One region of the Streptomyces sp. NPDC048291 genome, then DNA from elsewhere that is predicted to be linked to it. Evidence: riboswitches for the same ligand, from Rfam matches in the RefSeq annotation. Region 1 holds a riboswitch; each other region holds the start of a gene.
The links. A riboswitch is a leader RNA that binds a small molecule or an ion and turns the genes downstream of it on or off. The one in region 1 is predicted to bind cobalamin.

Region 1 (7,406 bases):
ACCACGGGCGGACCGGCTTCCTGACGTTCAGTCACCGCCGGACCGTCGCCGCCAGCACGGCACCCACCGGCCTCGCCCAGAACCTCCTGCCCCCGGCGGGCGAGACCGAGGCGGCGGCCCTGCGCGGCTTCGTCGCCGCCACCCTCACCGACATCCGCGACCGCGCCGCCGGCGCCTGAACCGCCGCGACCCGGAGGACACCATGCGCACCCAGGCCGCCGTCTCGTACGGCCCCGGCACCGGCTTCACCATCGAGGACGTGGACATCGCCGACCCGCGCCCCGACGAGATCCTGGTCCGCCTCACCGCCTCCGGCATCTGCCACACCGACCTGGTCACCAAGGCCGCGCTGCCGCAGGGCGTACCCGCCGTGTACGGCCACGAGGGCGCCGGCGTGGTGGAGGCGGCCGGCGCCGACGTCACCGGCGTGCGGCCCGGCGACCGGGTCGTCCTCAGCTACAACAGCTGCGGCACGTGCGCTCGTTGCCGGGCCGGACGGCGGGCGTACTGCGAGCGGTTCGCCGCCCTGAACAACGCGGGCCGCCGCCCGGACGGCAGCGCGACGCTCACCCGGGGGGAGGACCCTGTCTGGTCCTCCTTCTTCGGCCAGTCCAGCTTCGCCCGGCACGCCGTCGCCACCCGCGAGAACGTCGTCGTGGTCCCGGCGGACACCGACCTCGTGACCGCCGCGCCCATGGGCTGCGGCTTCCAGACGGGCGCCGGATCGGTGGTCAACGTGCTGCGGCCCGAACCGGACTCCAGCCTGGTCGTGTTCGGGGCCGGCGGGGTCGGCCTGGCGGCGGTGATGGCCGCCGCCGCCCTCGGCACCGGCACCGTCGTCGCCGTGGACCTGGTGGAGCGCCGGCGCCGCCTCGCCGCGGAACTGGGCGCCACCCACACGCTCGACGGCGCGAGCCCGGATCTCGTCGAGCACATCAGGGACCTCACCGCGGGCGGCGCCTCGCACGCCTTCGACACCACCGGAGCGGCCCCGGTGATCCGCGCCGCCGCCCGCGCCCTGGCACCCCTGGGTTCCCTGGTCGTCGTCGGCCTCGGCGCGGCGGACCTCGGCGTCGACACGCTGGACCTCATCGGCGGCGGCAAGACGATCCGCGGCAGCATCGAGGGCGACGCGAACCCGCAGGACTTCGTCCCCCTCCTCCTGGACTGGCGGGCAGCGGGCCGCTTCCCCGCCGAACGGCTCGTCACCGCCTTCCCGTTCACGGCGATCGACGAAGCGGTCGCACGGATGAAGGAGGACGTGGTCAAACCGGTGCTGACCTTCTGACCCGCCGCCGCGACCGAGGCCCGGGACGCCCTACGACGGGTCGACAGGCCGACGGGTCGGTGAGCCGTGGACGCGACGGACGCGAGAAGATCGTCCCCGACCCACGCGTCCACCCGCTCCCGGAAGGAACCGACGAGATCATGTGCCTCATCGCGGCCCGCGGCCCGGCGGAGGTGGCCGGATGACCGGCGCCCAGGAACACGTCCTGCTGCACGTCGACGGACGGGCCGGGCACATCACGCTCAACCGGCCGAAGGCCATCAACGCGCTCTCGCACGCCATGGTGCGCCGCATCGACGAGGCGCTCACGGAGTGGGAGCACGACCCCGCCGTGCGGACCGTCGTCATCACCGGTGCGGGGGAGCGCGGCCTGTGCGCGGGCGGGGACATCCGCGCCGTCCACGACGACGCCCGGGACGGCGACGGGTCGGCGGCAGCCGCGTTCTGGCGGGACGAGTACCGGCTCAACGCCCGCATCGCCCGGTACCCGAAGCCGTACGTCGCGCTCATGGACGGCATCGTGATGGGCGGCGGCGTCGGTGTCTCGGCGCACGGCAGCGTCCGGATCGCCACCGAGCGGTCGCGGATCGCCATGCCGGAGACCGGGATCGGCTTCGTCCCCGACGTCGGCGGCACGTATCTGCTGAGCCGCGCGCCCGGCGAACTCGGCACCCATCTCGCCCTGACCGGCGCGTCGATCGGCGCCGCCGACGCCGTGCTCTGCGGACTCGCCGACCAGTACCTGCCGGCCGGCTCGGTCCCCGCGTTCGTCGCCGACCTCGCCGGCCTGCCGGTACCCGAGGCGCTCGCCCGGCGGGTACGGCAGGCGCCCGAGGGGGAGTTGGCCGGGCACCGGGAGTGGATCGACGCCTGCTACGCGGCCGGCACCGCCGAGGAGATCGTCCGGCGGCTGCTCGCGCACGGCGACCCGGCCGCGAAGGAGACCGCGGACACCCTGCTCACCAGGTCACCCACCGCCCTGAAGGTCACGCTCGCGGCGCTCCGCCGGGCCCGCGAACTCGGCTCCCTGGAACGGGTCCTGGACCAGGAGTACCGGGTCTCCTGCGCGACCCTGACGACCCATGACCTGGTGGAGGGCATCCGCGCCCAGGTCGTCGACAAGGACCGCACCCCGCACTGGTCCCCGGCCACCCTCGCCGAGGTCACCGACGCCGACGTCGACCGCTTCTTCGCCCCGCTCGGCGCACGCGAACTCGGCCTCGCCCCACCCGTCTGACCCGCCCCACCCGCCGCCCACCAGGCGCGAGACGAAGATCACGCCTGGTGACGCGGTCTTGGCCGTGCTCCTGACACGCGGTACGGTCTGTCCGATATCGACGACGGCGAGACGGAACCCGGTGGGAATCCGGAACGGTCGCGCCACTGTATGCGAGAGCCCCACAGCTGCTCGTGAGTCAGACCCGTGGCCGTCGTCCTGTGCACCACCGAGATGGGACGCGAACTCCCAGAGGAGGTCCTGCCATGGCGCAGACCGTCGCTCCGCCGACAGCCAACACCCCCGCCGTGCCCGCCAAGCTGCCGCTGTCCGCGATAGCTCCCTGGGCGGTCTTCTTCGGCATCCTGATGCTGGTCCTGCTCTACTTCGTCGGCGCCGAACAGGGCGCCACCTCCGTGTTCAGCGGCACGGACGTCCACGAGTGGGTGCACGACGCCCGCCACCTGCTCGGCTTCCCCTGCCACTGACCCGAGGGACGCCGTACCACCCATGAACTCCGCAACGGTCCGGAACCTCCTGGTGCGGGGCATGCTCGCCGGCCTGGCCGCCGGCCTGCTCGCCCTGGTCGTCGCCTACCTCCTCGGCGAGCCGAACGTCGACAAGGCGATCAGCTTCGAGGACGCCCACTCGCACGAGCACGAGATGGAGGTCGTCTCCCGCTCCCTGCAGTCCACCGCCGGCCTCGCCACCGGCGTCCTCGTCTACGGGGTCGCCTTCGGCGGCATCGCCGCCCTCGCCTACTGCTTCGCCCTCGGCCGCGTCGGCCGCTTCTCGCCACGGGCGACGGCACTGCTGCTGTCCGGCTGCGCCCTGGTCGCCGTCTACGTGGTGCCGTTCCTGAAGTACCCGGCCAACCCGCCGTCGGTGGGCGACCCGGACACCATCGGCAAGCGGACCACGCTCTACTTCCTGATGATGCTGCTCAGCGTGCTCCTCGCGGTCGCCGCCACCATCCTCGGCAAGCGGCTCCAGCCGCGGCTGGGCACCTGGTGGGCCGCCGTCCTCGCGGTGGCCGCGTTCGCCGTCGTCATCGGGCTCGCCTACCAGTTCCTGCCGGTCGTCAACGAGGTGCCCGCGGACTTCCCGGCCACCCTGCTGTGGCGGTTCCGGCTCTCGGCGCTCGCCATCCAGATGGTGCTGTGGGTCGGATTCGGCCTGCTGTTCGGCGAGTTGGCCGAGCGCGTCCTCAACCCGAAGCCGGCGAAGGCACCGACCGCCGCGCGCACGGTGCCCGCACCGCACTGACCGGCACCACGCCACACCGAACGACACGAGAGGGCCCACCGGATCCGTCCGGGGGCCCTCTCGCGTTTCCCTCGACTCCGCCCCGGCCGGCCGGCGGACCTTCGCGAACGGCGCACGCCCGCCGCGGTACGTCTGCTGTGAACCCGCCGTGAACCCGCCGTGTCTTCGGCGCGCGGCCGGTGCCGCACTCGCGCTCGGGGCCGCTGACAAGGAAAGATGGGCGGCGAGCGATCGATCAACGACTGCGGAGGAAGTGGACTCATGCCGCATGAGCGAGCGGGCCGGCCGGCGGCTCCGGAGGACCTCGTCGACGTGGCCCGGCTGGTCACGGCCTACTACGCGCTGCACCCCGACCCGTCCGACCCCGGCCAGCGGGTGGCGTTCGGCACCTCGGGACACCGCGGATCGTCGCTGACGACCGCGTTCAACGAGGACCACATCGCCGCGACCAGCCAGGCCATCTGCGAGTACCGGAGCGGCCAGGGCACCGACGGCCCGCTCTTCCTGGGCGCCGACACCCACGCCCTGTCCGAGCCGGCCAAGGTCACCGCCCTTGAGGTGTTCGCCGCCAACGGCGTGACCGTCCTCGTCGACAGCGCCGACGGCTACACTCCCACCCCCGCCGTCTCGCACGCCATCCTCACCCACAACCGGGGCCGTACCACCGGCCTCGCGGACGGCGTCGTCGTCACCCCCTCGCACAACCCGCCCGCCGACGGCGGCTTCAAGTACAACCCGCCCAGCGGCGGCCCCGCCGCCTCCGACGCCACCTCCTGGATCCAGGACCGCGCCAACCAGATCATCGCGGGCGGGATGAAGGACGTACAGCGGATCCCGTACGAGCGGGCGCTCGCCGCGCCCACCACCGGCCGGTACGACTTCATGGGCGTCTACGTCGACGACCTGCCCAGCGTCCTCGACCTCGACGCGGTCCGGGCCTCCGGGCTCCGCATCGGCGCCGACCCGCTCGGCGGCGCGTCCGTCGCCTACTGGGGGCGGATCGCCGAACGGCACAGCCTCGACCTCACCGTGGTCAACCCGTACACCGACCCCACCTGGCGGTTCATGACGCTGGACTGGGACGGCAAGATCCGCATGGACTGCTCGTCGCCGTACGCGATGGCCTCGCTCATCGAGAAGCGCGACGAGTTCCGCGTCGCCACCGGCAACGACGCCGACGCCGACCGGCACGGCATCGTCACCCGCGACGCCGGCCTGATGAACCCCAACCACTACCTCGCCGTCGCCATCTCCTACCTCTACCGCCACCGCGGGCAGTGGGCGGCGGGCGCCGGCATCGGCAAGACCCTCGTCTCCTCCTCGATGATCGACCGGGTCGCCGCCGACCTCGGCCGCCAACTCGTCGAGGTGCCGGTCGGGTTCAAGTGGTTCGTGGACGGACTGGTCAGCGGCGCCATCGGGTTCGGCGGCGAGGAGTCGGCCGGCGCCTCCTTCCTGCGCCGCGACGGCTCCGTCTGGACCACCGACAAGGACGGCATCCTGCTCGCCCTGCTGGCCTCCGAGATCACGGCCGTGACGGACAGGACCCCGTCCGAGCACTACGCCGGCCTCACCGCCCGCTTCGGCGAACCCGCCTACGCCCGCATCGACGCCCCCGCCACCCGCGAGGAGAAGGCCCTCCTCGGCAAGCTCTCCCCGGCCCAGGTCACCGCCGAGACCCTGGCGGGCGACCCGGTGACCGCCGTCCTCACGGAGGCGCCGGGCAACGGCGCCGCGATCGGCGGCATCAAGGTGAGCACGGAGAACGCCTGGTTCGCGGCCCGCCCCTCCGGCACCGAGGACGTCTACAAGATCTACGCCGAGTCCTTCCTGGGCGCCGGCCACCTGGCCCGGGTGCAGGAGGAGGCCAAGGCGGTCGTGGACACCGCACTCGGCGGCTGACGACGGCGGCGACCGGGGCGGCCCGGTGCCGGGCCCTCAGGTCGCGAAGGTGCGGCGGCGGGCCCGGGCCTCGGCCAGGTCCGCCGCGGCCCGGCGGGCGTCGGCCGCGAGGTGGGCCGAACCCCAGGCGTGCGCGGTGCGCTGGGCCAGCGCGTAGCCCTCGGCCGCCGCCCGGTCCTCGCCGAGCAGCCGGTGCAGATCGGCGAGGCCGTGCGCCAGCGGACGGCTCGCGTACGCCACGCCCGCCGCGCCGGCCAGCTGGTCCCGCAGCGGCCGCAGATGCCCGAGGAGGGCGGCCGCCGTGCCGTGGTCCCGGTGGAGCACGGCGAGCTCGGCCCGGAAGTCGAGCTCCAGGCCGTAGAGATGGTCCCGCGTCGGTTCCGCGCCGATCGGTACGGCGAGCGACTCGTCGAGTCTGCCGAGGCGGGCCAGGACCAGCGCCCGCGCCACCGCGACCTGCCCTGGCGCCGACTCGTACACGGCCCGGACCAGCGGCTCCACGTCGGCGGCCCGGTCCTGGACGAGCCGCATGGCGATCAGTCCGAGCGTGCGCAGGCCGGTGGCGTGGTGGGCGCCCACCCGCTGGAGCAGCGTGTCCGCCTCCGCGTAGGCGGCCTCCGCCGCCGCGAAGCGCCCGGCCACGCAGGCCAGCATCGCGGTGGTCGCCGCGCTGAGCCCCTGCGCCCACACCAGCCGGTAGCGGCGGGCGAGCACCAGACCCTCCGCGGTGTGCCGGTGCACGGCGCCCGGGTCGTTGCGGGCGGCGGCGGTCATCGCGTCCAGGTTCTCGCAGACCCAGCGGTAGGCGGGCAGGTCGTGGGCCCGGGCGAGGTCGCGCAGCTCGGCGGTGAACGGCGGCCGGGTGCCGGCCCCGGTCTCGTGCGGCAGCAGCCGTGCCGAGGTCATCAACGCGGCGGCCATCAGGCGCGGTTCGCCGTCCGCACGGGCGAGCGCCAGCTGGGCGCGGGCCGCCTGCAGGGCACGGGGCGGGTCCTCCGCGGCCACCGCGTCGACGAGCACCTGGAGGACCCGGGCCCGCGTCGGACCGTCGAGACCGTGATCCGCGGCGAGCCGTTCGAGCCGGGCCAGCGCGGTCCGGTCGAACGGTCCTTCGAGCCGGCTGCGCCAGGGCGCGGGCTCGGTCCACGCCCCGTACACGGCCGCGACCAGGTCGCCCCGGTCGGCCTGTTCGGCGAGCTCCACCGCGCGCTGCCGGGTGCGCCGGGCCGTGTCCGTGGCACCGGTGCGCACCTGGGCGCCCAGCAGCCGCACCGACAGCTCGATCAGCCGGTCGGGCGGGGTGTCGTCGCCGGTGGCCGCGGTGTGGGTGTCGATCGCCTGCTGGATCAGGGTGACGGCGACGTCGTGGGCGTAGCGCCGCTCCGCGGCCTCGGCGGCCCGCAGCGCGTAGTCGACGGCGAGCGGGGCGTCGGCCGCGCTGCCGGACCTGGCGAAGTGGTGCGCCAGGGCGGTGAGTTCACCGGGCCGGTGGTGGCGCAGGATGCGCGCGACGCGGGCGTGCAGCCGGGAGCGCCGGGCGCCGGACAGGTCGGCGTAGACGGTGTCGCGGACCAGGGCGTGCACGAACCGGACACGGCCGGGCCCGGGTTCGGCGAGCAGGTCGGCGGCGAGCGCCGCGTCGAGCCCCTCCAGCACCTGCTCCTCGTCCGCGTCGGCGGCGTCGACGAGCAGGGCCACCTCGGCCTCCAGACCCAGTACGGCGGTGAGCTGGAC
Region 2 (7,406 bases), on a different contig from region 1:
GGCGAGCGCCCCGATGTCCCAGGCCTCCTCGTCGCCGCCGGCCGAGGCCTGCGAGGCGTGCGTACCGCCGGCCGCCAGGACGGTCGCGACCAGCGCGTCCGCCTCGGCGAGGAGCTCGTACAGCCCCGCGTCCGCGCCGCGCAGCGAACCGCAGTACACCGGAAGGGCGTTGGCGCCGTGCGCCTCGATCGCGTCGCACAGGGTGTCCACGAAGCCGGTGTTGCCGCTCAGTTCGTGGGCCCGGTAGAAGAGCACTCCGACGGTCGGCCGGCCGCTCTCCCGGGTACGCGCGCCGTGCACGCCGTACTCCGGCATCTTCCCCGGCTCGACGAACCCCTCGCCGGTGAGCAGCACGGTGTCGGAGAGGAACCGGGCCAGCTCGGTGAGGTTGGCGGGGCCGCCCTCGACGAGGTACCTGAGGGCCTCGGCGACCACACCCGCCGGCACCGACGACTCCGCCATCAGCTCGGCGTCCGGCACCGCCTCGCCGCCGAGCAGCACGGTCGGGATCCCGGCGGCCTTCAGCGCGGCGAGCCCGTCCTCCCAGGCCCGCTTGCCGCCGAGCAGCCGTACGACGGCGATGTCCGCGCCCGCGATCAGCGCGGGCAGCTCCTCCGCGACGTCGACGCGCGTCGGATTGCCGATCCGGTAGTCGGCACCGGAGGCGGCCCGGGCCGCCAGCAGATCGGTGTCGGCGGTCGACAACAACAGCACAGTGCTCATGCGGGCGCTCCCGGTGGAATGAAAGGCAGTCCTTGCGGCGCGCCCGACTCGATGAGCCGCCAGAGCGCGTCCGTGTCCGCGTGTTGTTCGATCAGGTCGCCGAGCCGGTCGAGCTGCTCCTCGCGCAGCGCGGCGAACGAGGTGTCGGGGGCCGGCACGAACCGGCGGCCCGCGGCGGCCGCCACCTCGCGCAGGAAGGCCCGGCGGAAACCGTCCGACTCCAGCGAGCCGTGCCAGTGCGTGCCCCAGGTCTGCCCGACCCGGCAGCCGTCCAGGAAGGGTTCGCCTCCGGTGACTTCGGCGACCCCGTGATGGATCTCGTACCCCTCGGCCCGCTCGCCGAGTGCCGTCCCCTCCGGCCGGGTGAGGATCTTCTCGGGGGCGAACCGCACCCTCAGAGGCAGCACCCCGAGACCCTCCACCCGCCCCCGCCGGCTCTCGACCTCGTCCTCGATGTGCTCCCCGAGGATCTGGAAGCCGCCGCAGACGCCGAGCACGGGCCGCCCTTCGGCAGCGCGCCTGCGGAGCGCCTCCGCGAGCCCCCGCTCGTGCAGCCACTCCAGGGCGCGGACCGTGCCCCGGGTGCCGGGGACGATGACGAGGTCGGCGTCGGCCAGCTCCTCCGGCCGGTCCACGAACCGCACCACGACGCCCGGTTCGGCGGCCAGCGCGTCCACGTCCGTGAAGTTGGACATCAGGGGGATCGCACAGACGGCGACCCGCAGCACGTCATCGCCCACGGGCGGGGCGGTGTTCGACTCGCGCACGGTCCCGCGCAGGGACACCCGCAGCCCGTCCTCCTCGTCGATCCCGAGGCCGTGCCGGAAGGGCAGGACGCCGTAGGTCTGCCGCCCGGTGAGCCCGTGGAGCATGTCGAGGCCCGGCTCCAGCAGGGAGACGTCCCCGCGGAACTTGTTGACGAGGAACCCGGCGACGAGGGTCTGGTCCTCCGGCGAGAGCAGCGCGACGGTCCCGAAGAAGGAGGCGAAGACACCGCCGCGGTCGATGTCCCCGACCACGAGCACGGGCAGCCCGGCGTTCCGGGCGATCCCCATGTTCACGATGTCGGTCCGGCGCAGGTTGATCTCCGCCGGACTGCCGGCCCCCTCACAGATCACCGCGTCATACGTGCCCCGCAACTCGGCGAGACAGTCGAGCACGGTCCCGAGCAGCTTCTGCTGCCGCCCGCCGTGGTAGCCACGCGCGCTCAGCTCGCCGACCGGCTTGCCGAGCAGCACGACCTGACTGCTCTGCTCGCCGCCGGGCTTGAGCAGCACGGGGTTCATCAGCGCGGTCGGCTCCACCCGGCAGGCCTGCGCCTGCATGGCCTGCGCCCGCCCGATCTCGGCTCCTTCGCGCGTGACGAAGGAGTTGAGCGACATGTTCTGCGCCTTGAACGGCGCGACCTTCACACCCTGCCGCACCAGCCACCGGCAGATACCGGCGGTGACGACACTCTTCCCGGCGTCGGAGGTGGTACCTGCGACGAGGAGGCCTCCGTTGTTCATGACGCCCTGCCCCGGAGCGATCCGCGCAGCAGCGCCCCGGCCGCGCCCACCCCCAACGCCAGCCACCCCACCCGCCGCGACAACCACACCGCCCGCTCGATGTCCGCGACTTCCACGGCCCGCCCCTCCCCGTTCAGCACCGGCCGGTGCTCGACCCGGCCCCCGTACGACAACGTCCCCCCGAGCCGCACCCCCAACGCCCCCGCGAACGACGCCTCCACGGGCCCGGCGTTGGGACTCGGATGCTTCACGGCATCGGCCCGCCAGGCCCGTACGGCCCCCCGCGGGTCGTCCCCGGCCGCCGCGGCCAGTACGGCGGTGAGCCGCGCCCCCGGCCAGCCGGCCACGTCGTCCAGCCGCGCGGAGGCCCACCCGTACCGCCGGTACCGGGCCGACCTGTGACCCACCATCGCGTCCAGGGTGTTGACGGCCCGGAACCCCACCAGCCCGGGGACGCCGGCCACGGCTCCCCACACCAGCGCGCCCACGACCGCGTCGCTCGTGTTCTCGGCGACGGACTCCACGACCGCCCGCGCGATCCCGTCGGCGTCCAGGGCCTGCGGATCCCGTCCGCACAGATGCGGCAGCCGGGCGCGGGCCGCCTCGACGTCGCCGGCCTCCAGGGCCCGCCCGATGCCACGGGCCTCGCGCGCGAGCGAAGTACCCCCGACCACGGCCCAGGTGGCAGCGGCGGTGAGAGCGACGGACGCGGCGGCGGACGGCCGTACGACCCGCTGGGCCACGGCGCCCAGCGCCACGGCGCCGCCGGCGCACACCGCGGTGTGCAGCGCGCCCCACCCGCGGTGGTCCCGCCACAGCACCCGCTCCACGGCTCCGGCCGCCCGTCCGAACACGGCGACCGGATGCCCTCGGCGAGGATCGCCGAGCAGCAGATCACCGAGTAGGCCGGCGGCGGCGCCGTACGCGAAGACGCGATCGGCACCCATCGGCTCAGCCGGCCGAGGGGTCGGCGACGGGGTCGGGGACGGGCCGGGTACTCGACCTCGATCGGCAGCCGCGCATGGCGTTATGTCCTCACTCAGGGTGTCCACGCCCTGGTTCGACGAGACCGGCGGTGGGAGTTCCTGGCTTCCGGGGGATTGCTACCCCGGTGACAGTGGCGGGACCGCGCCGGATTCACACCGGCTTCCTCCCTTGCCGCCGTACATGGCTCCGGAAGTCCACCACGCCCCCGGAAGACCCGTCAACTTGCCTTTGACCTGCGAGGGGAGTGTGTGGGAAGGCCCACACCGGTTGTCCGGCGGGGCCTGTGGGGCATGCGGAAGGCTCCTCTCCGTCCGGACGGAGAGGAGCCTTCGAGGCGCCGACGAGGCCCTTTGTGTCAGGCCCTCGTGTGTCAGGCCTGCTTGTGCCGGGCCCTCTTGTGTCAGGCCTTCGCCACGATCAGGTGGATGCCGTACGCCACGGCGGCCGCGCAGCCGGCGAAGCAGAGGTAGGCGGCGGTCACGGCCAGGGCCGCGGAGTCGCCCTGGGCGGTGGCGCGTTCGCGGGCGGAGAGGCCCTTGATGCCGAGGGTGAAGAGGGCCACCAGTCCCACGGTGGCCACGAGGCTGACGCCGAAGACGGAGCCGATGGCTGCCCAGTCGATGTTCATGTCGCTTCTTCCTCGGGGTCAGACGGTGGCGGCCGGGTCGGCCGCGGGAGCGGCCGGGGCGGGGGAGGGGATCGTGGCGGTGAGGTCCTCCGCGACCGTGGCCGTGCCCACGGGCGGCGGGGTCACGGCGGCGATCGCCGTGGTCACCACGCCGGCCGGCTCCGCGGCGGCGACGACGTTGCCGCTGTCCACGACCTCGCGGCGGGAGAGCTTCCAGATCGCGGCGCTGGAGGCCACGAGGAAGACGGCGACGACCGCCGTGCCCCAGTCGCCGAGGTCCGTCACGGACTCGGCCAGCGCGCCGACCAGCGCGGCGGCCGGGAGCGTGAGCACCCAGGCGACCATCATGCGGGTCGCGGTGGACCAGCGGACCGTCCCGCCCCTGCGGCCGAGGCCCGCGCCCATCACGGAACCGGAGACGACGTGCGTGGTGGAGAGCGAGAAGCCGAGGTGGGAGGAGGCCAGGATGGCGGTGGCCGCGCTGGTCTGGGCGGCGAAGCCCTGCTGTGGCTGGAGGTCGGTCAGGCCGGTGCCCATGGTGCGGATGATCCGCCAGCCGCCGATGTAGGTGCCGAGCGCGATGGCGAGGCCGGCGGAGAGGATGACCCAGGTGGGAGGGTTCGAGCCGGGAGCGATGGAACCGCCCGCGATCAGCGCGAGGGTGATGATGCCCATCGTCTTCTGCGCGTCGTTGGTGCCGTGCGCGAGCGAGACCAGGCCGGCGGAGGCGATCTGGCCGGCACGGTAGCCCTTGCGGGTGGCCTCGTCCTCGGCGTTCTTCGAGAGCCTGTAGGAGAGGCGCGTGGAGAGCGCCGCCGCGAGGCCCGCGACGACGGGGGCGGCGACCGCCGGCAGCAGGACCTTGGTGACGAGCACGTCGCCGTGGACCGCGCCGAAGCCGGCGGAGGCGACGGTGGCGCCGATCAGACCGCCCATGAGGGCGTGCGAGGAACTGGACGGCAGGCCCACCAGCCAGGTCACCAGGTTCCAGAGGATGGCGCCGACGAGGGCGGCGAAGATGACCTCGGGACGAATGCCGTTCTCGTCGACGAGACCCTTGGAGATCGTGTTGGCGACCTCCACCGACAGGAAGGCGCCCACCAGGTTGAGCGCGGCGGACATGGCCACCGCGATCTTGGGCTTGAGCGCACCGGTCGAGATGGTGGTGGCCATCGCGTTGGCGGTGTCGTGGAAACCGTTCGTGAAATCAAACGCGAGTGCGGTGATCACCACAATCGCGAGGATCAGCGAGAAGTTTTCCATTTACCCAGGCAATCTTTCGAGGTCATTGGCTGTTGGACCGTAGGCAACCTGGATGAACGGAAGGTGAACTGGGGCGGTCTTGGTGGTGTATGAGATCGATATCGGGGTGGGTGTGCGCGGAGTGGGGTGAGGCCGCCGTCCCGGTTCCGGCCCGGCGGCCCGGTCGCCGCTTGGCTACAGGCCCAGGGCGAACGCCTTCAGTCGGCCCGCCGACCCGTTGAAGAGATTCTGGTCACCCGGCAGGCTGCCGCTGTTGTCGTACTGCCAGAAGGTCCACGACGACCATCCGGCCGGCAGCGTCCCGGCGTCCGCCGAGCCGTGCCGGGCGATCCACAGCGCGTGGTCGGCGGCGAACGCGCCGCTGCCGCCGGTGCAGAGGTTCCACCAGTTCGTGGTCGTGTAGATCACCGGCCGCCGGCCCGTCTCCCGCTTCAGCTCGTCGCTGAAGGACCTGATCCACTGGACCATCCGGGAGGTGCTCAGTCCGTAGCACCTGTGCTTCTTGTCGTACGGGTTGTACTCGACGTCGAGCGCGGGCGGCAGCGTCCAGCCGTCCGCCGTCCAGGTGCCGCCGTGGCTCACGAAGTACGCGGCCTGCCGGGCGCCCGACGACTTGTCCGGCAGGGCGAAGTGGTACGCGCCCCGCCTGATCCCCGCCTGGCGTGAGCCGTTGTACTGCTGGTCGAAGTACGGGTTGCGGTAGGTGGTGGACTCGGTGGCCTTGATGTAGACGAACCTGGCGCCCTTCGTCCTGGCGCTCGGCCAGTCGACGTTCTTCTGGTGCGAGGAGACGTCGTGCCCCTTCGGCAGGCTCGCCGCGGACGCCGGTGTCCCGGTGAACGCGGTCGCGGTGCCCGCGAGGGCGAGCGCCGCCACGGCCGCCGCGAGGGCGCGGGCGTGGCGGCGGCGCCGGCGGTGGCGGTCGTGGGACGGCGGAATACGGTCACGGGCCATGTTTCCCCCCGGAATGGCGACGTGTACGAAAAATCGTCCAGAGATTATTGGAAGATCGGCGTATCCTCGGCGATCTTCGGCCAAGCCTGGAAATGGAACTCTTTGCGGTGGTTTGCGCTCTACAGGATTCGGGACGTCCGGCCTAAAGTGCCCAGCCGTGCAGGCCCGTTGGAGCCCCGCCTGGCAGGATCGGGCCATGGCTGAGCAGCGGCGCGACGAGCGTGACGGACGGGATGGACGGGCCGGCGCACAAGGTGTGTCGGAGCCGCGAAGGCGGGATGTACGCGCGGCGGAGGCGGACGCCTGGCTCGAACTCGTCGACGCCGCCCGCCGCACGGTCTCCGACGGACTGGTCGTCGGCACCTCCGGCAACGTCTCGGTCCGCGTCGGCGACACCGTGCTGGTCACGCCGTCGGGCGTGCCCTACGACCGGCTCACCCCGGACGACGTGACGGGCGTGGACCTCGCCGGCCGCCAGGTCCTCGGCACCCTGGTCCCGACCAGCGAACTGCCGATGCACCTCGCGATCTACGGCAGCACCGACGCCCGGGCCGTCGTCCACACCCACGCCGTGCACGCCACGGCCGTCTCGACGCTCGTCCCCGAGCTGCCGGCGATCCACTACATGTCCGCAGCGCTCGGCGGCGCGGTCCGGGTTGCCCCGTATGCGACGTACGGCACCGACGAGTTGGCCGAGAACATGCTCCGCGCCCTCGCCGACCGCTCCGGCTGCCTCCTCCAGAACCACGGCACGATCACCTACGGCACCACCCTGACCCAGGCCTACGACCGCACCGCCCAGCTGGAGTGGATGTGCCGCCTGTGGCTGGCGGCGTCCTCGGTGCCCGGCCTGGCCCCGAGCCTGCTCTCCCCGGCACAGGTGGCGGAGGTGGGCGAGCGGCTCCGCGGCTACGGGCAGAAGGAGAAGTGAACGGAGGCGGACCCCCCGCCCCTGCCCTCGCCTTCACCACCCTCGCCCCCACCGCCACCCCCACCGCCACCCCCACCGCCCCCGCCTCCACTGGCCGCCGACCCGCTCCGCCCCGACACTGGACAGGTGCGCCCAGTCAAAGTCACGGCCGCTGCCGTCGGTGCCGTACTCGCCGCCGGTGCGGCCGGTGTGGCCGCGGGGCGGTTCGCCAGTGACGCCGCGCTGAAGGCACCGCCCGGCCGCCCCCTGCCCACCGAGCCCCGGCTCACCGTGCACGGCACCGCGGCCGGCCGCATCACCCTCACCCGTGACCTCGCCTCGCTGCGCCCCGGCACCTACGGCCTGGCCGGGGACGGCTCGCACGCGGTCGTCGGCGCCGTCCTCCAGGCCGCCGCGGACACCGCCGACACCG
Region 3 (7,406 bases), on a different contig from region 1:
CAGCGGAGGCGACCGGGGAGAGCAGCACGTACGACGTGATCGTCCTGGGCGCGGGCCCGGTCGGGCAGAACGTCGCCGACCGGGCCCGGGCCGCCGGGCTCTCCGTGGCCGTCGTGGAGCGGGAACTCGTCGGCGGCGAGTGCTCCTACTGGGCCTGCGTCCCCAGCAAGGCGCTGCTGCGGCCGGTTCTCGCGGTCGCCGACGCCCGCCGCGTGGACGGCGCCCGGCAGGCCGTCACCGGACGGATCGACGACGCCGCGGTCTTCGCCCGCCGCAACCGTTACGTCACCGACTGGGACGACAGCGGGCAGGCACTGTGGGTCAAGTCCATCGGCGCCGACCTGTTCCGCGGCCAGGGCCGGCTCGACGGGCCGCGCCGGGTCACCGTCAGCCGGGACGACGGCGCCCGGCAGACCCTCGTCGCCCGGCACGCGGTGGCCCTCGCCACCGGCAGCCGGCCCGCGCTGCCCGGCATCCCGGGCATCGAGGAGGCCCGGCCCTGGACGAACCGGCACGGCACCGACTCCAGCACCGTGCCCGGCCGGCTGGTCGTGGTCGGCGGCGGCGGGGTCGGCGTGGAGATGGCGACGCTGTGGCAGGGGCTCGGCTCGCAGGTCACGCTGCTCGTCCGGCGGCGGCTGCTGCCCCGTATGGAGGCCTTCGCCGGGGAGCTGGTCGCCCAGGGGCTGGCCGAGGCCGGCGCGGACGTGCGGACCGGCGTCCAGGTGACCGCGCTGCGCCGCCCGGACCCGGAGGGGCCGGTGACGCTCACCCTCGGCGACGGGAGCGAACTGGAGGCCGACGAGGTCCTGTTCGCCACCGGACGCACGCCCAACACGGACGACATCGGCCTGGAGACCGTGGGTCTGGCCCCCGGTACCTGGCTGGACGTGGACACCACCTGCCTGGTCGACGGGGTCGACGGGGCATGGCTGTACGGCCTTGGGGACGTCAACCACCGCGCGCTCCTCACCCACCAGGGCAAGTACCAGGCACGGACGGCCGGGGACGCCATCGGTGCCCGGGCCGCCGGGCGGCCGCTGGACGACGGGGAGTGGGGCGACCACGCCACGACCGCCGACCGGCATGCCGTGGCCCAGGTCTTCTTCACCGACCCGGAGGCGGGCGCGGTGGGCCTGACCGCCGAGCAGGCGACCGCCGCCGGGCACCGCGTCGAGACGGTCGACCTCGACCTCAACGCCGCCCAGGGCGCCAACCTCTACGCCGACGGCTACACCGGCCACGCCCGGCTCGTCGTCGACGTCGACCGGGACGTGCTGCTCGGGGTGACCATGGTCGGGTCCGGCGTCAGCGAGCTGCTGCACGCGGCCACCGTGGCGGTCGCCGGCGAGGTCCCGCTGAAACGCCTCCGGCACGCCGTCGCGCCGTTCCCCACGGTCAGCGAGATCTGGGTGTTCCTCGTCGCCGCATACCGGCGCCTACAGGAGCAGCAGCAGGCGGACGCCGGCTGACACCCCGCCGGCCCCGCGGGCCGTACCGCCCGGTGCGTCAGCTGCGGAACAGCTCGTTCAGGTCCGTCTGGGAGATCTGGTTCCGGGCGTAGGTGAAGGTGCCCCGCTCGGCCAGCTCGCGGGCCGCGGCGAGCAGTTGTGCGTACATCGCCCGTGCGATGCTGCCGCCCACCGTGACCCGGCGCACGCCGAGTTCACGGAGGTCGGCCAGGGACAGGACGCCTCCGGTGAGGCCCATCACCACGTTCAGCGGGCCGTCGATCTCCCGCACCAGCCTGCCGATCGTCCCGGCGTCCGCCGCGCCCGGCACGAACGCGCAGTCGGCGCCCGCCGCCAGATACGCGTTGGCCCGCCGGACCGCCTCGTCGAGCGGGCCGCCGGTGAGCAGCACGTCGGTCCGGCCGACCAGGACGAACGGCTCGCCGGCCGCGTCGACCGCCTCGCGCGCGGCGCGGATCCGGTCGGCCGCGAGCTCCGGCTCGTACAGCGGGCGGGAGCGGTCGCCCGTGAAGTCCTCGATGTTGCCGCCGGCGGCCCCGGCCGCGAGGGTCGTCGAGATCGTCTCGGCGACGGTCCCGGGCGCCTCGCCGAACCCGTCCTCCAGGTCCGCGCTCACCGGGATCCGGACCTCGGCGGCGATCTCACGGATCCGGCCCACCATGGTGGCGCGGTCGACCCGGCCGCCGCCGTAGTCGTGGTCTGCGCGGCCCAGGGAGAAGGCGATGCCCGCGCTGGTGGTGGCCACGGCCGGGAAGCCGGCCGACTCCAGGACGCGGGCGCTGCCCGCGTCCCAGGCGTTGGGGAGCAGGAAGCAGCCCTCCCGGTGCAACTCCACGAAGCGTGCGGCCCGTTCCCTGCGTTCAGTGTCCACGTCCGTCAGTGTGTCAGCCGGCACCGACAATCAGGCGTCAGCGGCTCCGGGCGAGGTCCGGGGCGATGTCCGTGATCATGTCCTCCGGGCCGACGGGGACACGGCCCTCGCGGACGTCGTAAGGTGGCCCTCGCAGCTGGTTCGTCCTGTCAGCCGGACAGGGCGTCGCAAGAGGGAACCCGGTGGGAATCCGGGACTGCCCCGCAGCGGTGAGCGGGAACGACCGCCGTCATACGCACTGGATCCGACGTACAGGGTCCGGGAAGCGACGGCCAGTAGGTGTCCTCCGGAGGAGGGCGTGCCCGCGAGTCCGAAGACCTGCCAACTGCCCGTGCGCGAACCACTCGTGCGCGGACATCCCGGTGACCTCGTGGGCGGGTCGGCGTGCATATCGGACGGACGGTCGCGTACTCCCTCACGGCGTACGACCGTTGCCGTCCGGTTCGTCGCCCCTTCGCGCTCTCGTCCCGTCGCCGGGATCTCAGGGAATCGTCTCGCGAAGGAGATCTCCGTGACCACCGAGTCCGCAGCCGCGGCAGCCCGGGCCACCGTGTACGGCTACCCCCGCCAGGGGCCGAACCGGGAACTGAAGAAGGCGATCGAGAGCTACTGGAGGGGCCGGGTCACCGCCGGCGCCCTGCGGGCCTCCGCCGCCGAACTGCGCCGCTCCACCTGGCGGCAGCTGGCCGAGGCCGGCATCCACGAGGTGCCGACCGGCGACTTCTCGTACTACGACCACGTCCTCGACACCACCGTGATGGTCGGCGCCGTCCCCGAGCGGCACCGGGCCGCCGTCGACGCCGACGCGCTCGACGGCTACTTCGCCATGGCCCGCGGCACGCAGGACGTCGCGCCGCTGGAGATGACGAAGTGGTTCGACACCAACTATCACTACCTGGTGCCGGAGTTGGGTCCCGACACCGTCTTCGCCACGGACTCCGCCAAGCAGGTGGGCGAGCTGACGGAGGCCCTGGCCCTCGGGCTCACCGCCCGGCCGGTACTGGTCGGCCCCGTCACCTATCTGCTGCTCGCCAAGCCGGCGCCCGGCGTGCCCGCCGGCTTCGACCCGCTCACCCTGCTCGACCGGCTGCTCCCGGTCTACGCCGAGGTGCTCGCCGACCTGCGGGCGGCCGGCGCCGAGTGGGTGCAGCTCGACGAACCCGCCCTGGTCCAGGACCGCACCCCGGCCGAACTCAACGCCGCCACCCGTGCCTACCGCGACCTCGGCGCCCTCACCGACCGGCCGAAGCTCCTGGTCGCCTCCTACTTCGACCGGCTCGGCGGGGCCCTGCCGGTGCTGGCCAAGGCCCCGGTCGAGGGGCTCGCCCTCGACTTCACCGAGGCGGCGGCCGTCAACCTGGACGCCCTGGCCGCCGTCGGCGGGCTGCCCGGCAAGCGGCTGGTCGCCGGTGTGGTCAACGGCCGCAACATCTGGGTGAACGACCTGTCGGCGTCCCTCACCACCCTCGGCACCCTGCTGGGTCTCGCCGACCGGGTCGACGTCGCCGCCTCCTGCTCCCTCCTGCACGTCCCCCTCGACGCCTCCGCCGAGCGGGACATCGAGCCGCAGATCCTGCGCTGGCTGTCCTTCGCGAGGCAGAAGACGGCCGAGGTCGTCACCCTCGCCAAGGGCCTCGCCCAGGGCCCCGACACCATCGCCGCCGAACTCGCCGCCAACCGCGCCGACCTGGTCTCCCGGGCGACTTCACCGATCACCCGCGACCCCGCCGTGCGCGCCCGCGCCGCGGCCGTCACCGAGTCCGACGCCCGGCGCCCGCAGTCGTACGCCGAACGCTCCGCCGCCCAACGCGCGCACCTGCGGCTGCCGTTGCTGCCCACGACGACCATCGGCTCGTTCCCGCAGACCGGCGAACTGCGCACCGCACGCGCCGACCTGCGCGCCGGACGCATCGACACGGCCGGTTACGAGGACCGGGTGCGGGCCGAGATCCAGGAGGTGGTCGCCTTCCAGGAGAAGGCGGGCCTGGACGTCCTGGTGCACGGCGAACCCGAACGCAACGACATGGTCCAGTACTTCGCCGAACAGCTCACCGGATACCTGGCCACCCAGCACGGCTGGGTCCAGTCCTACGGCACCCGGTACGTACGCCCGCCGGTCCTGGCCGGCGACATCTCCCGGCCCGAGCCGATGACGGTGCGCTGGACGTCGTACGCCCAGTCCCTCACCTCCCGCCCGGTCAAGGGCATGCTCACCGGCCCGGTCACCATGCTCGCCTGGTCCTTCGTCCGCGACGACCAGCCGCTCGGCGACACCGCCCGCCAGATCGCCCTCGCCCTGCGCGACGAGGTGAACGACCTGGAGGCGGCGGGCACCTCCGTCATCCAGGTCGACGAACCCGCCCTCCGGGAGACCCTGCCGCTGCGGGCCGCCGACCGCCCCGCCTACCTCGCCTGGGCGACCGAGGCGTTCCGGCTCACCACCGCCGGAGTCCGTCCGGAGACGCAGGTCCACACCCACATGTGCTACGCCGAGTTCGGCGACATCGTCCAGGCCATCGACGACCTCGACGCGGACGTCATCAGCCTGGAGGCGGCCCGCTCGCACATGCAGGTCGCCCGCGAACTGGCCGCCCACGGCTACCCGCGCGAGGCGGGACCCGGGGTCTACGACATCCACTCCCCCCGCGTGCCGAGCCCGGCGGAGGCCGCCGCCCTGGTACGGACCGGCCTGGCGGCCATCCCCGCCGACCGGCTCTGGGTCAACCCCGACTGCGGCCTCAAGACCCGCGGCTGGCCGGAGGTCCGCACCTCCCTGGAGAACCTGGTCGCGGCAGCGCGCACGGTACGCGCGGAGCTGTAGCCGACGACATCCGGGGCGGCGCCGGACGGTTTGGCGCGGGGTGCCGGACGGCTTGGCGCGGGGTGCCGGACGGCTTGGCGCGGGGTGCCGGACGGCGTCCTGCGGGTACCGCACGGCGGACCCGCGGGCGCCGCACGGCGTACTGTCGTGCGCGTCCGGCGCCCGCCGCCGTCGGCGTCCGTTGTCCGTTGTCCGTTGTCCGTTGTCCGTTGTCCGTTGTCCGTTGTCCGTCCGAGGAGGAACGTCCGCCCGTGACCTGCCGAGTCATCCTCATAGCCCCCGCCTTCACCCCCTCGTTGCGACGGGCCCGCTTCGACGACGGCGACTCGATCGAGAAGCCCGAGGCGGTGGCGCTGTCCCTGCCGGCCGCCGGCGAGACGGTCAGCTCCCCCAGCGTGCGCTGCCGGGAGACGGCCGCCGCGCTGGGCCTCGACGCCTCGGCGGAGCCCGAGTTGTCGGGTCTGGACGCGGGCCGCTGGCGGGGGCGGACGCTGGAGGAGGTCGGCACCGTCGAACCCGACGCGCTGCTCCGGTGGCTTACCGACCCGGGGGCCGCGCCCCACGGGGGCGAATCGGTACGGGAGTTGTGCGCACGGGTCGCCGGCTGGCTGGACCGGACGGGCCTGACCATCGGCAGGACGATCGCCGTGGTGGAGCCGGAGGTGGTGCGGGCCCTGGTGCTGCACACGCTGGGGGCGCCCGAGGCCGCGTTCTGGCGGGTGGACGTACCGCCGCTGTCCGCGACGGAGGTCACGGGCGGCCCCGGGCGCTGGAACCTGCGGCTCGGCCAGGTCGGAGGCTAGCCGGAGGCCGGGGCCGGCGGGGCGCCGGAAATGCGGTGGAGCGGTGCGCCCCGTCCTGCCTAGGGTCGCGCCATGACCACCCGCACCTTCCGCGTCACCGTCCGCGGCGTCTTCGACGGCCTCGGCGCCGGGCAGCGCGCCGAACTCCTCGCCCGGGCCGCCGAGCACGACGTGCTGCGCGCGGCCTTCACGGCCGAGGGCCACCTCAGTTACGACATCGCCGCCCGTCCGGCCTTCACCTTCCGCTTCCAGGACACCGGGGAGGACGAGGAGGACATCCTGGAGGCGACCGAGCGCGCCGAGGAGGCGGCCAGGGCATGGCTGACCGAGCGCGGCTACGGCTACAAGAACCTCCGGTCCAGCGCGGAGGACCTCTCCCAGGCGCCCCTGAGCAAGCGGCAGCGCCGGGCGGCCGCGCAGCGGCAGGACTGACCCTCACCCTCGCGGAAACGGCCACCGCGGCCTGAAGTCGCCGTGGTTCAGGTCACGTCGGGATGTGGCCGGATTGTGGGGAGCCTGTGCCGCGGGCGTGGCATGCTCGGGGCCACACCGAGTTACCGGCCGGTTCTACTCGCCGGTAACCATGGTCGGTGTCTCTTCGTCACCCCCCACCCTCAGGACTGACCTTGCGCAGACGCACAAGGCTCGGGCATGCCCTCATGCCCGCCTTCGCCGTGACCGCCCTCCTCCTCGCCGCGGGCTGCTCGTCGCCGCAGCACCAGGCCTCCGCCGACGACCACGCCCGGGAGGCCGCCCAGGTCTCCGACGACTCCACCGCCGCCGCCCGCGCGGACGGCAGGACGCTCGCCGTGGCCGCCGCACCGGCCACCGCCGCCACCACGGCCGCGGGCTCGGCGGGTGCGGGCCGTCCGGCCCACCGCACCACGCTCACCGTCGCCTCGTACGACAGCAGGACCCGACGTGCCGTCATAGCCACGGCGGCGAAGGGGAACGCACCGGGCACCTCCCCGGGCCGTTCGCCGGGCAGTTCGGGGGACACGGCGAACCCGGCCTCCCCGGCCGTCTCCCCCAGCCCCGCGGCATCGCCGGCGCCGTCGGCATCGGCATCGGCCGCCGCCCGGCAGACCGCCGTCGGTGACGTCATCGCCAGCGCCCCCGCGCCCGGCGCCCCGGACGGGCTGCTCGCCAAGGTGACCAAGGTGCTCGGCGAGACCGACGCGGGCACCGAGGTGCAGACCGAGCCCGCGACCCTCGACGCCCTGCTCGGCGACGACACCGCCAAGGACACCGTGCCCGTCGACCCGGCCGCCTTCGACGTCGACAAGCTGCTGCCCGACGTCAAGGTCTCCTGGTCCAAGGCAGGCGACGTGCACGTCGGCCCCGAGGGTGCCACCGTGCCGCTCGGCAGCCTCCGCCTGGACGTCAGCACCGAAGTGCCGGCCGCCGTGAGCGGGTCGGCCTCCGCCGCGGCCTCGGTC

Region 2: it holds a riboswitch for cobalamin, as region 1 does, so the genes downstream of both, ACGF5O_RS03965 (cobalamin biosynthesis protein) here and ACGF5O_RS31940 (CbtB-domain containing protein) in region 1, are expected to answer to the same signal.
Region 3: it holds a riboswitch for cobalamin, as region 1 does, so the genes downstream of both, metE (5-methyltetrahydropteroyltriglutamate--homocysteine S-methyltransferase) here and ACGF5O_RS31940 (CbtB-domain containing protein) in region 1, are expected to answer to the same signal.

What each region holds. Positions count from the first base shown of each region.
Region 1 is NZ_JBICZC010000012.1:292,036-299,441, forward strand. Features, by position in the region: gene ACGF5O_RS31920 (aldehyde dehydrogenase family protein) at 1-179, shown strand, start outside; gene ACGF5O_RS31925 (NAD(P)-dependent alcohol dehydrogenase) at 203-1,288, shown strand; gene ACGF5O_RS31930 (hypothetical protein) at 1,348-1,473, shown strand; gene ACGF5O_RS31935 (enoyl-CoA hydratase/isomerase family protein) at 1,470-2,525, shown strand; cobalamin riboswitch at 2,593-2,734, shown strand; gene ACGF5O_RS31940 (CbtB-domain containing protein) at 2,771-2,992, shown strand; gene ACGF5O_RS31945 (CbtA family protein) at 3,015-3,770, shown strand; gene pgm (phosphoglucomutase (alpha-D-glucose-1,6-bisphosphate-dependent)) at 4,032-5,672, shown strand; gene ACGF5O_RS31955 (BTAD domain-containing putative transcriptional regulator) at 5,709-7,406, opposite strand, start outside.
Region 2 is NZ_JBICZC010000001.1:901,643-909,048, forward strand. Features, by position in the region: gene cobN (cobaltochelatase subunit CobN) at 1-723, opposite strand, end outside; gene ACGF5O_RS03960 (cobyric acid synthase) at 720-2,231, opposite strand; gene ACGF5O_RS03965 (cobalamin biosynthesis protein) at 2,228-3,178, opposite strand; cobalamin riboswitch at 3,291-3,432, opposite strand; gene ACGF5O_RS03970 (hypothetical protein) at 3,619-3,846, opposite strand; gene ACGF5O_RS03975 (anion permease) at 3,865-5,109, opposite strand; gene ACGF5O_RS03980 (lysozyme) at 5,284-6,063, opposite strand; gene ACGF5O_RS03985 (class II aldolase/adducin family protein) at 6,260-6,994, shown strand; gene ACGF5O_RS03990 (alpha/beta hydrolase) at 7,121-7,406, shown strand, end outside.
Region 3 is NZ_JBICZC010000005.1:47,726-55,131, reverse strand. Features, by position in the region: gene ACGF5O_RS14310 (dihydrolipoyl dehydrogenase family protein) at 1-1,472, shown strand, start outside; gene ACGF5O_RS14305 (isocitrate lyase/phosphoenolpyruvate mutase family protein) at 1,510-2,343, opposite strand; cobalamin riboswitch at 2,464-2,684, shown strand; gene metE (5-methyltetrahydropteroyltriglutamate--homocysteine S-methyltransferase) at 2,855-5,164, shown strand; gene ACGF5O_RS14295 (histidine phosphatase family protein) at 5,416-5,967, shown strand; gene ACGF5O_RS14290 (DUF6204 family protein) at 6,040-6,399, shown strand; gene ACGF5O_RS14285 (hypothetical protein) at 6,627-7,406, shown strand, end outside.